DNA from 3 places in the Bacillus sp. YH3-2-B2 genome. Region 2 is predicted to be linked to each of the others. Evidence: predicted binding sites of a transcription regulator. Region 2 holds the regulator's gene; each other region holds the start of a gene.
The links. Region 2 encodes Rex, which represses fermentation and respiration genes when NADH is low (regulators of the CRP and FNR family bind a similar motif). Its sites were predicted from a motif close to TTGTGAAATATTTCACAA; they were not measured.
Positions count from the first base shown of each region.

Region 1: the regulator Rex is predicted to act here: its motif matches at 2,199-2,216, upstream of ACWJJX_RS06815 (YwiC-like family protein).
Region 3: the regulator Rex is predicted to act here: its motif matches at 1,504-1,521, upstream of ACWJJX_RS01790 (DUF1641 domain-containing protein).

Region 1 covers NZ_JBSJQE010000002.1:369,775-373,389, reverse strand. Annotated here, with positions in the region: gene ACWJJX_RS06825 (nitrate reductase subunit alpha) at 1-1,489, opposite strand, end outside; gene ACWJJX_RS06820 (cyclic nucleotide-binding domain-containing protein) at 1,666-2,142, opposite strand; gene ACWJJX_RS06815 (YwiC-like family protein) at 2,285-3,004, shown strand; gene ACWJJX_RS06810 (Crp/Fnr family transcriptional regulator) at 3,035-3,615, opposite strand, start outside.
Region 2 covers NZ_JBSJQE010000005.1:261,688-265,302, forward strand. Annotated here, with positions in the region: gene ACWJJX_RS17955 (CPBP family intramembrane glutamic endopeptidase) at 120-854, shown strand; gene ACWJJX_RS17960 (YdiK family protein) at 851-1,042, shown strand; gene tatC (twin-arginine translocase subunit TatC) at 1,083-1,841, opposite strand; gene ACWJJX_RS17970 (twin-arginine translocase TatA/TatE family subunit) at 1,848-2,018, opposite strand; gene ACWJJX_RS17975 (redox-sensing transcriptional repressor Rex) at 2,037-2,684, opposite strand; gene moaC (cyclic pyranopterin monophosphate synthase MoaC) at 2,681-3,193, opposite strand; gene abc-f (ribosomal protection-like ABC-F family protein) at 3,333-3,615, shown strand, end outside.
Region 3 covers NZ_JBSJQE010000001.1:319,948-323,562, reverse strand. Annotated here, with positions in the region: gene ACWJJX_RS01795 (NAD(P)/FAD-dependent oxidoreductase) at 1-956, opposite strand, end outside; gene ACWJJX_RS01790 (DUF1641 domain-containing protein) at 996-1,412, opposite strand; gene ACWJJX_RS01785 (cupin domain-containing protein) at 1,799-2,296, opposite strand; gene ACWJJX_RS01780 (DMT family transporter) at 2,426-3,409, shown strand; gene ACWJJX_RS01775 (ABC transporter ATP-binding protein) at 3,435-3,615, shown strand, end outside.

The DNA.
Region 1 (3,615 bases), on a different contig from region 2:
CAGGTGTGAACGGACGGGGATCATCATAAGATGCGGCTGATTGTCCGCCGATGCCCCGGTTCACGCCGTAGTTTGCCAATATCAAGTCAAACACGGTCGTGACGTACGTCTCTTCACCATTCAGATCCAATTTTTTAATAGGAAGATTCCGCTCAAGCACTTTGTTTCCGTCATTTGAAAAATACGGAATGCGCACCGAGCCGATTTCGTCCTCTATTCCGAGCACGGTGAGACGGGGCTCGATCTGTTCCCCGGTGTCTTCGTCGATCATGTGCAGATTCCATTTCTGCTGCCCGTCCCAGCGGGAGCCCATTGTTCCTTGCGGTATGGCAAACGCACCTGTCTGTTCATTCCAGACCGCCGGCTTCCACTGATCATGCTTTGTCTGCCGCCCGATGTCTTTCGCATGCAAAAACCGCCCCGCTGTGTATACGCCATTTTCTTTTGATAAGGTGACGAGAAATGGAAAATCAGTGTATTGCTTCGCGTACTCAATAAAACGTTCAGTTTCTTGGTTCACGTAAAATTCCTGCAAAATGACGTGACCCATCGCCATCGCAAGCGCCCCGTCAGTCCCTTGGCGGATACTGAGCCAGTCATCCGCAAACTTTGAGGACTCCGCAAAATCGGGACTGATTGAAATCACCTTGGCCCCTTTATAGCGGGCCTCCGCCAAAAAGTGCGCGTCAGGCGTTCTCGTTAACGGAACGTTGGAACCCCATGTGATGATGTAGCCTGAATTGTACCAATCACTGCTTTCCGGAACGTCCGTCTGGTCGCCCCAAATTTGCGGGGACGCCGGCGGGAGATCCGCATACCAGTCATAAAAACTGAGCATCGGGCCGCCGATTAAAGACATGAATCGCGAGCCTGATGCGTGGCTGATCATGGACATCGCCGGGATCGGAGAAAAGCCGACATTCCGGTCAGGCCCGTATTTCATCACTGTATACAGCAGAGAGGCTGAAATCAGCTTCAGCACTTCCGGCCATTCCGCGCGGACAAAGCCGCCTTTCCCTCTTGCCTGTTTATAGGACTTCGCTTTTTCAGGGTTTTCAACGATCGATTTCCAGGCATCCAGCGGATTTTGATGCGCCTGCAATGCTTCCCGCCACAAATTGATCAGCACACCTCGCACATATGGATATTTCACACGGAGCGGGCTGTAGATGTACCATGAAAAACTGGCCCCCCGCGGACAGCCTCTCGGTTCGAAATCAGGCATATCCGGGCCTGTTGATGGATAATTCAAGTTTTGTCCTTCCCACGTGACAATTCCGTTTTTCACATAAATATTCCAGCTGCAAGAACCCGTGCAGTTGACGCCGTGGGTGGAGCGAACGACTTTGTCGTACTGCCATCTGTTTCTGTATACATTCTCCCAATCACGATCTTCGCTTGTCGTTTGGCTATGATGATTTGAATGATGTTCGATAGGAGAAAAATAGTTTAATCTCCTGAGCAACGGACTCATTTTCTTTTTCTTCATGATCGTTCACTCCTTCCGAGTCAGGTGATGCTATGTACACTATAAACAGAGACGGCGCATCACCTTGTGAACTATGTCACACACTCTGCTTTTTTCACAAAACGTTCACACAGAGCAGCAGGAAGGATTTTCAAACGATATAGGGACGCCCGCGTCATCAAAAAAACCGGTTCTGTTTAAGAACCGGGTTCGGCGTTTTCATCCCGTGATGTATACAGATACCTCAAAAACAACTGATAGGAACAGAAGACATTTTGCTGAAGCATCGCCAAAAAGTTCATTTGCAGCCGCGGATGGTAAGACATCATTTGCTTAAATACGGAATATGGAATATGGAGTACCAGAATATCCGGTGAGGCATTGACTGAGATAAAAGGCGATAAAGAGAGCCCGCCTTTTTCATCAATCGGAAACACATCGCCTTTTTCCCACAGCGCAACGGTTTGCGACCCTTCAGGGAGCCTGCTGTCCGTAAAACGGATATTGCCTTTTAATACAATATAAACGGATTGTGAATGAAGAAAGGATGGAGATTGGTCAGATGAGCCGCGGATAAACGTCCCGTTTTTCAGCAAGGTTTCGACAATGGACAGAGGCACTTCATTAAACATAGGAAGTTGTTTCAGAAATAATAAATAGTCACACTGATTCATAGGAAAGCCTCCTGTGCTATTGATAGCTTTAGTGTAGCCCGATTGAGCCCGCGCGGCAGTGATGTATTTCACAGCTTGTATGATAAAGGTCACTTATCAGGAGAGTGTTTGCACTTATAATGAAATAAAAAGGAGGGTTTCGATGAAGGCGATGATTCCGAAGCAGCACGGCGCATGGGCGATGCTGCTGATTCCATTTTTACTCGGCATGGTCAAGGGAGGCCCGGTTTTCTGGCATATTCCGCTCTTTCTGGGCTGGCTGTTCCTTTACTTGACGGTTTATCCCGTTTCGCTCGCTTTGAAAAAGAAACAGCTTCAGCCCTATCAAAAGTGGATATGGTATTACGGTTTTCCGGCCTGCTGCTTTTTGATCATTTCTGTCTTTCATAAGCCGCAGCTCGTCTGGATCGGCGTTTTTTTATTGCCGCTGTTTCTCATACATACGCATTATGCCCGCCGAAAAAACGAACGGGCGCTTACGAATGATATTGCGGGTGTTCTGTTCTTTTGTTCGGGCGGACTTGCGAGCTGCTGGCTGGGAACGGGAATCCTTGACGGCTGGGCTTGGTTTCTATTCTTGCAATCCGCTTTATTTTTTGTCGGGAGTTCTTTTTATGTGAAATCGGTCATAAGGGAGAGAAAAAACAGAAGGTTTGCTTACTGGTCGTGGGGATATCACCTCTTGCTCCCCTTTTTATCGGCCCTTCTCGGGGCAGGCTGGGCGTTTCTCGCTTTTATCCCAAGCAGTCTGCGGGCCTGGTTTTTTCATGGAAGAGACTGGCCGGTGAAAACGATCGGCATTCTGAAAATCGTAAATGCCGGCTTCTTTTTCGCCGTCATGTGTATATGTATCACAAGCTGAAAAACAAGGACATCGGCTGCCCTTGTTTTTTCAGTCAATATTGCAGATCTCAAGCGGACAATTTTCACACTCGATCTCGCATCGTAAATAGTCCCGCTTGTGCAAAATAATTTTTCCGGTTTCGTCTATCGAAATAACCCCTTGTTTGCGGAGGTCTCCCAGCATGCGGTTGACGCTCTCCCTTGCCGCCGCGCAAAACTTAGCCAAATCCTGATTTGTCAGCACAATGTTAATCAGAATCCCGTCGCTTCGTTCCACCCCGTAGCTGTTTGATAAGCGGATAAGGGTGGAATAGAGCGCCCCTTTTTTGCCGTGAAGAAGCAGATCCCTGATCTTAGACTGGATTTTTCGCAGATGGGTGCTCATCCATTTCATAAATTCAAACGTCAAAACACCGTTTTGGATCAATTCCTTTTCCAGCTTGTTTTTATTAATGACGAGCACCTCCCCGTCCTCTAACACTTTCGCACTGAGCATATATCTCGGCTCATCTGTGAATAGCGTCAATTCCCCGACAATATCGTGTTTCTGGCAGATTCTAAGCGTCAGGTCTTTTCCGTCAGACGTCAGCTTGCCGATTTCAATGAGTCCTGATTGAATCAGATAAAGCT
Region 2 (3,615 bases):
ATTTTCACGCTTACATGATTCTCTCTCGCACTGATTTTCTCCTTTTTTCACGTCAAGTTCACTTGTGTTACAATAAGAACAAATAAGTTGATTTTATAGGATAAAGGAGTACATATCATTTGAGAAAACAGTATTGGTATATCATTTTGACATATGTTATCATGCAGCTTTCCGCCTTGATCGGCATTCCTTTAATGTACAAATTCGGCTATGCGGGCGGGCACCCTACGAATGCGAATCTCACCATGGCTCAGGGGATTTATTCCGTCGTAAGCTTTTTTATCTGCCTGATTATCGTTCTCTTGATATTGAGAACCGCGCCGAAGCAGACATTAAGAAACGGGAAGAAAGCATCCGCCGGAATGTCCGTTCTCTGGGCGGTCGCGGGAATATGGCTCGCTTTATTTTCTCAGGGAATCGCCGGGATGATTGAGCAGTATGTCTTTCACGTGGACAGCGGTTCCGAAAACACGAAAGCCATTCTCAACATTATTAAAGCCATGCCGCTCATGATTATCGTTTCTTCTATCGTCGGGCCGATTCTTGAAGAAATCATTTTCCGGAAGATCATCTTCGGTGTATTATATGAAAAAACGAATTTCTTTATCGCCGGACTGATCAGTTCCGTCATTTTCGGCATTGTGCATCAAGACCTCACGCACCTGCTGCTGTATACGGCCATGGGCTTTACCTTTGCGTTCTTGTATGTGCAGACGAAACGGATTATTGTGCCGATATTCGCCCATGTCATGATGAATACCATTGTCGTGGTCATGCAGCTCGGCCCCGCCCAAAAATATATTGAACAGCATAGTGAGCAAATGCAATTAATTATTGGAGGATTGTTTGTATGAGGAACCCAATGACTTGGGGCTTGATTTATTTCGCAGTCGGCTGTATCTTTACGTATTTGGCCGCAAGCTCTCCGGGAAGCATGTGGTCTTTTTATTCCATACTGCTGATGGTTTTCGCCGCTTATAATATCAGCATCTCGTTTAAAATGTTCGCCTTCTCATTTAAAGTGAAGAAAAATCAAAAATAATAAAAGAAAAGCCATTTCTCATCATTGAGAAATGGCTTTTTTATGCTGATACGTCCTGGTCAGATTCACTGCCGGTCTGCCTTTTCCGATACGCCGCTTTTGAAATCAGGATACTGATTTCGTATAAAATGCAAAGCGGAATGGTAATCATCAAGTGAGACAGCAGCTCAGGCGGCGCAATCATCGCGGCGATCACGAGCAGCACAAAATATGCGTACTTCCTGATCTTCGATAAAAACATCGGCGTGATAACACCGAGTCTCGTTAAAAACATGATCAGCACCGGCATCTGAAACAGCAGCCCGAACGGAATCGTCAGCTGCAGCAGAAAATGAAAGTATTCGGTGATCCCGATCACCTGGTTGACATCCAGGTCATTCGAGACCCGCTTCATAAAATCAACGACCAGCGGAAATAAAATATAATAAGAAAACGACACACCGCCGACAAACAGCACGATCGAAATCGGAATATAGCTGAGTGTTACTTTGCGCTCCTTCTCATACAGACCCGGGCTGACAAACGCCCAAATCTGATAGAGAATAATCGGCGAAGTCAAAATGATGCCGATGATAAACGCGAACTGCAAAAAGATAAACAGCGGATCCGTCAGGTTAAAAGCATTAAGGGTGAGCTCTTTTACTTCATCGGCTTTTTGAAGATACACAATGATAGGTTTTGCCAGAAAAAAGCCGGCAATAAAGAAAACCGTAAAGGATAACGCCACAATCAGCAATCGTTTCCGAAGTTCGGCAATATGCTCCACAAGCGTCATTTGATTCACTCTCATACGCGTCATCCTATCTTACTGTTCTTCTTTCTTTTTTTCCTCTTCTTCACCGGCTAATCCCTTAGTAGCGTTCTTAAATTCACGAAGCGTGTCCCCCGCCGCTTTTCCTAATTCGGGAAGCTTCTTCGGACCGAAAATAATTACCGCCACCACACCGATAACCGCCAGGCTTCCAGGACCGATCATGTGCAGCTCCTCCTTTCGCTATTCAATTTCTTCCAAAACAGAATAATGCTTCAAGAAATAAACCAATGATTGAAGCTCTACAGCTAAATCTATATGATGAATTCGAATGTGATCCGGCACATTCAAACGGGCCGGCGTAAAGTTAAGGATTCCCTTGATTCCGAGCGCCACGAGCCGGTCGGTGATTGACTGGGCGGCAACCGCCGGAACGGTAAGAATCGCCACGGGTTCATCCTTTATGTGAAGCTCTAAATCATCAAGATCAAAGACAGGCACACCGCCTACCTCAGTTCCTATTTTACTCTGATTTACATCAAAAGCCATAGATATTTTTGTGTTATTATTTTTTGTGAAATTATAGTGAAGAAACGCCGTCCCTAAATTCCCGACACCGATCAAAATGACGTTCGTCGTTTCATCCTGATCCAGTGTTTTTCTGAAAAATGACAGCAGGTAATCCACATTATAGCCGTATCCTTTTTTGCCGAGCGCCCCGAAATAGGAAAAATCCCGGCGGATCGTGGCCGAATCGACTTTTACCGCGTCGCTCAGTTCAGCTGATGAAACGCGCTGCTTTCCTGAGGCGTGTAAATTCTTTAAAAAGCGATAATAAAGCGGCAGCCTTTTTGCCGTCGCCTGTGGAATTTTTGATTGATCCTTGTTCATGATTGGTCCTCCACTTTATACTCAGATGCATCTCTTTTAAAATCACCGTTTTTGCCTCCTGTTTTTTCCATGAGGCAGGTCGGGCCGATGACCATTCCTTTATCCAGCGCCTTGCACATGTCATACACGGTCAAAGCGCAGACTGAAGCGGAAGTTAGCGCTTCCATTTCCACACCTGTACTCCCTTTCGTTTTTACGCTTGCCTGTATATGAAGAACGGCTTCGGAATCCTTTTCCTCCCAGCCGAATGAAATGTCGACGCTGCTTAAAGAAAGCGGGTGGCACATCGGAATAATCGCTGACGTCTGCTTTGCGGCCATAATTCCTGCCACCTGTGCGACAGCCAGCACGTCTCCTTTTCCGATCTCGCGGTTTTTGATTCTGCTGTACACGTCATGCTTCATGTGTACGCTGGATATCGCAGCGGCAGTACGGACTGTTGAAGATTTATCGCTTATATCCACCATGCGGGCACGGCCTTCTTCATTAAAATGAGAAAATCCATTCATATTTAAACTCTCCTTACTTCTGATCATACACTATTTTCTCCCTGATGTCTTATCCTATAATGTTCCAATTCTGATGTATTGTTTGCTGACAGCAGGTTGATAAGCTACACTTAACTTATTATAACAGAGGTGAAATAATATGATGATCTTACAAATTAATCAGCTATCCAAATCTTTTGGCGCTGATCCTATTTTAAACAATATAAAGCTTGAAGTCAGATCTCGGGATCGCATCGCCATAGTAGGCAGAAACGGAGCCGGCAAATCAACTCTCCTTAAAATTATCGCAGGTCACCTTTCATATGAAAAGGGTGAATTAATCAAACCGAAAGAATTAACGATGGGATATCTTGTCCAGCACACTGGCTTGGAATCCCAGCTTACCATAAAAGAAGAACTGCTGAGCGTTTTTGATTTCCTGA
Region 3 (3,615 bases), on a different contig from region 2:
TCACCCATCTGCCAAGCGATTTGCGCTGTCGGCGGGTACGGACGGCCGTCCGGCGCAAAGTATACAGCGCTGTCTCCGACAACGAATACATCTTCGTGAGAAGTAGATTGTAAGAAATCGTTAACCGTCGCACGGCCGCGGTTCACTTCAAGGCCGGATTCGCCGACTAACGGGTTGCCTTGTACGCCGCCTGTCCATACAAATGTGTTGGCAACGACTTTTGAACCGTCTTTCAGATCAATAACGTTTCCTTCAACATTTGTAACAGGAAGACCTGTTAAGAACTCAACGCCGCGTTTTTCAAGGCTTTTTGTCGCGCGTTCGATAAGGTCATCAGGAAGAACAGGAAGAATTTTCGGACCTGCTTCTACTAATTTCAGTTTGATTTCTTTCGGATCTACGCCGTATTTTTTCGTAAGGTTCGGCATGATGTCAGCAAGCTCACCGACAAGCTCGACGCCTGTTAAGCCGCCGCCGCCGATAAGGATCGTTGCATCAGCTTCGTTTTTCGTTTTAGAGTATTCACGCACACGGTCTTCCACGTGTTTGTATACTTTGTTGGCATCAGCAGCAGATTTCAGCACCATGCTGTTTTCTTCAAGTCCAGGAATGCCGAAATAAGCCGTAACAGAACCAAGTCCGACAACAAGCGCGTCATAAGTCAGCTTAGAACCGTCAGAAAGGGCAACTTCTTTCTTATCAACTGAGAAAGAATTGACTTCTGCGATTTTAATGTCGACGTCTTTTCCTTTCAGAAGTTTTTCAAGCGGCATAGCAACAGCCTGTTCAGACACGTTGCCGGCTGCAAGGCGGTGCAGTTCCGTAATGATTTGGTGAGTCGGGTATTTGTTCACAACGGTTACGCGTGCTTCATCTTTACTGTAATGTTTGCGAACGGTTAAAGCAGAAAGAACTCCGCCGTAACCAGCGCCTAAAATGACAATATGTTTTGACATCGTATATCCTCCGTCCTTTATATCAATTTGAATCTGAGATTATTTTTGTTTTTCGTTCATGATTTCAAGATAGCTGTTAGCAAAACGGAACAGCTTTTGAGCTTGAGGATCTTTCAGCATGCGCAGCAGGCCGAAAAGTCCGATCGTTTCATTGCTTGCATCCGCGCGGTCTTTTGCTTCGATCGCAGTAGCCGCAACTTCTTTCGCTGTTTCTTTCACCGGCTCAAGAATTTCTGTAAGCGCACCCACTGTATCGCTCTTCAATACTTCGTCTGTCGCTACAGACTGTGCAAAATCATAAGACTTCGTTAAAATATTTACTAACTCAGTCAGTTTTGGAAGCTGATCCACTAAAACAGTCAGTGATTCTTGAACTTCAGGTTTTAGCAGCTGATCAATAAGATCGCGTTGGCCTTGGCTGACAGATGCATTTGTTTGATCGATTGTTTCTGGCATATCCGATTCTCCTTTACTATAAGCAGTATGCTGATTTTTTTGGAAAGGGTAGCCTTTCCCCCTTCATGCAGAAAAGCATGAAAAAGCAAGATTGTGAATTCATGCACAATCATTTACAAAAATAAATGTTTACTACCCAGTTTTTCACTTTGCCATATCCAGTATTATTTTTATATCAACAAAAACAATTGAATAAGTCAAAATTTCTTTTTCCTCTCTGAAAATAGCAAACATAAAAAACCCCAATTTGATTTACTCTTATATAATAACACTTTTTGAACAAAATTTGAACGTGAATTGTTTCGTTTATGAAATTATTTATATGGCGGGGGTGTAATAACGTTTCTTTTAGGCTATTTTTTTACAGACCGTCCGCTTTTCCCCTGTCATTTTTCCCACAATTTTAAAAGCGGGCCCGTTTTTCCCGTAAAGGGGTCACATTCCGGGAGCGGGACGCGGCTGATTTCTTCTGAAGTTCTATCATTTTTCTCCGTTTTTGTATCGTACTGCCGGCCGCCCGGATAAGCTCCGATCACGGTAAAATCAGAACTGCCCGACAGTTTTTTATGTCCGGTGCCGGCCGGAATGACCGCTGCGTCTCCCGTTTGAAGAACGGCGTCCGCCCCTTGTTCCCCGCCGAACCTCAAAACCGCGGTTCCTTTTACCGCGACAAGAACTTCGTGCGTGGTGCTGTGAAAATGATGATACGGAAATACTCCGCCCGTCCAGCTGTTAGACCAATCGTGCCGGCGGAGGACGGACTCTGCTTTCTGTACCGTTTCTTCATTAAATACCGCTTTATAAATAACAAGCGGAAGATTCGGGTTATTCGGAATGCGGCCGTCATCTTCGAAATAAAGCACTTGAATATCCTCTTTCTGCATTGTGTTCACCTCCGTATATGTCTGTTTCCCATTCATCATTTATTAAAACGCTATTTTCTCATATTCCATTGCGAAGCCTGCCGGTGAATAGTATAGTATAAAAAAATATGTGTCAAAATGAGGGATTTAATGAAAGCCATCGTGATCGGAATATTGGCATCTCTGTTTTTTGCAGTCACATTTATTTTAAACAGGGCGATGGAGCTTTCCGGCGGAAGCTGGATGTGGAGCTCTTCCCTGCGTTTTCTTTTTATGATTCCGTTTTTATTTTTGATCGTTTATGCGAAAGGAAAATGGGCGCCGCTCTGGCATGAAATCCGGAAAAAGCCGTTTTTTTGGCTGAAGTGGAGTTTTACCGGGTTCGTGCTTTTTTATGCCCCGATTACGTTTGCGGCGGCATATGGGCCGGGCTGGCTGATCGCCGGCACGTGGCAGATTACAATTGTCGCGGGTGTGCTTCTGTCGCCGTTTTTCTGCGAAACAAAAAATTCACCGGCGGGCCCGGTTTCCGTCAGACAAAAGATCCCGCTGATTTCGCTGGTTACTTCCGTCATCATCCTGATCGGAGCCGGGCTGATTCAGCTTCAGCATGCGGGTTCTCTGTCCGGCCGCACGATACTATTCAGCGTGGCGCCGGTCGTCGTCGCGGCGTTTGCCTATCCGCTCGGCAACCGCAAAATGCTGGAACAATACGGCGGAAAACTCGATACGTTTCAGCGGGTGCTCGGCATGACGCTCGCAAGCCTTCCGTTTTGGCTTTTGATCGCCGCTTTCGGCTGGTATAGAGACGGGCTTCCCTCAATGGGACAGACATTCCAATCCTTTATCGTCGCACTCAGCTCGGGCGTTATCGCAACAGTATTATTTTTCCGCGCCACCGATATGGTGAGGAATGAGCCGCAGAAGCTCGCTGCTGTTGAAGCGACGCAATCCGGAGAGGTTCTTTTTGCACTGATCGGCGAAATCGTCTTTTTATCCGCGGCGTTTCCGTCACTTCTTTCATTTGCCGGACTGTTCATTATTATTGCGGGAATGGTCATGCATACATTCGCTTCCCGGCAGACAGACCAGAAAAAGGCGGAGCAAACGTCAGCCAATCTCACCGGTTCCTGATTTTTTACGAAAGGTGTCATCCTATATGAAAGAAGAAATTCCGGCAATATCTTTTCTGTCAGCCGGCAAACGCTTTGAACAAAACAATACGTCCTTTGATGTCCTAAGCCGTGTAACCGGACATATTCAAAAAGGTTCTATCACGGCGTTGATAGGGCCTTCCGGCGCGGGAAAAAGCACATTGCTGTCACTTTGCAATCTGATGA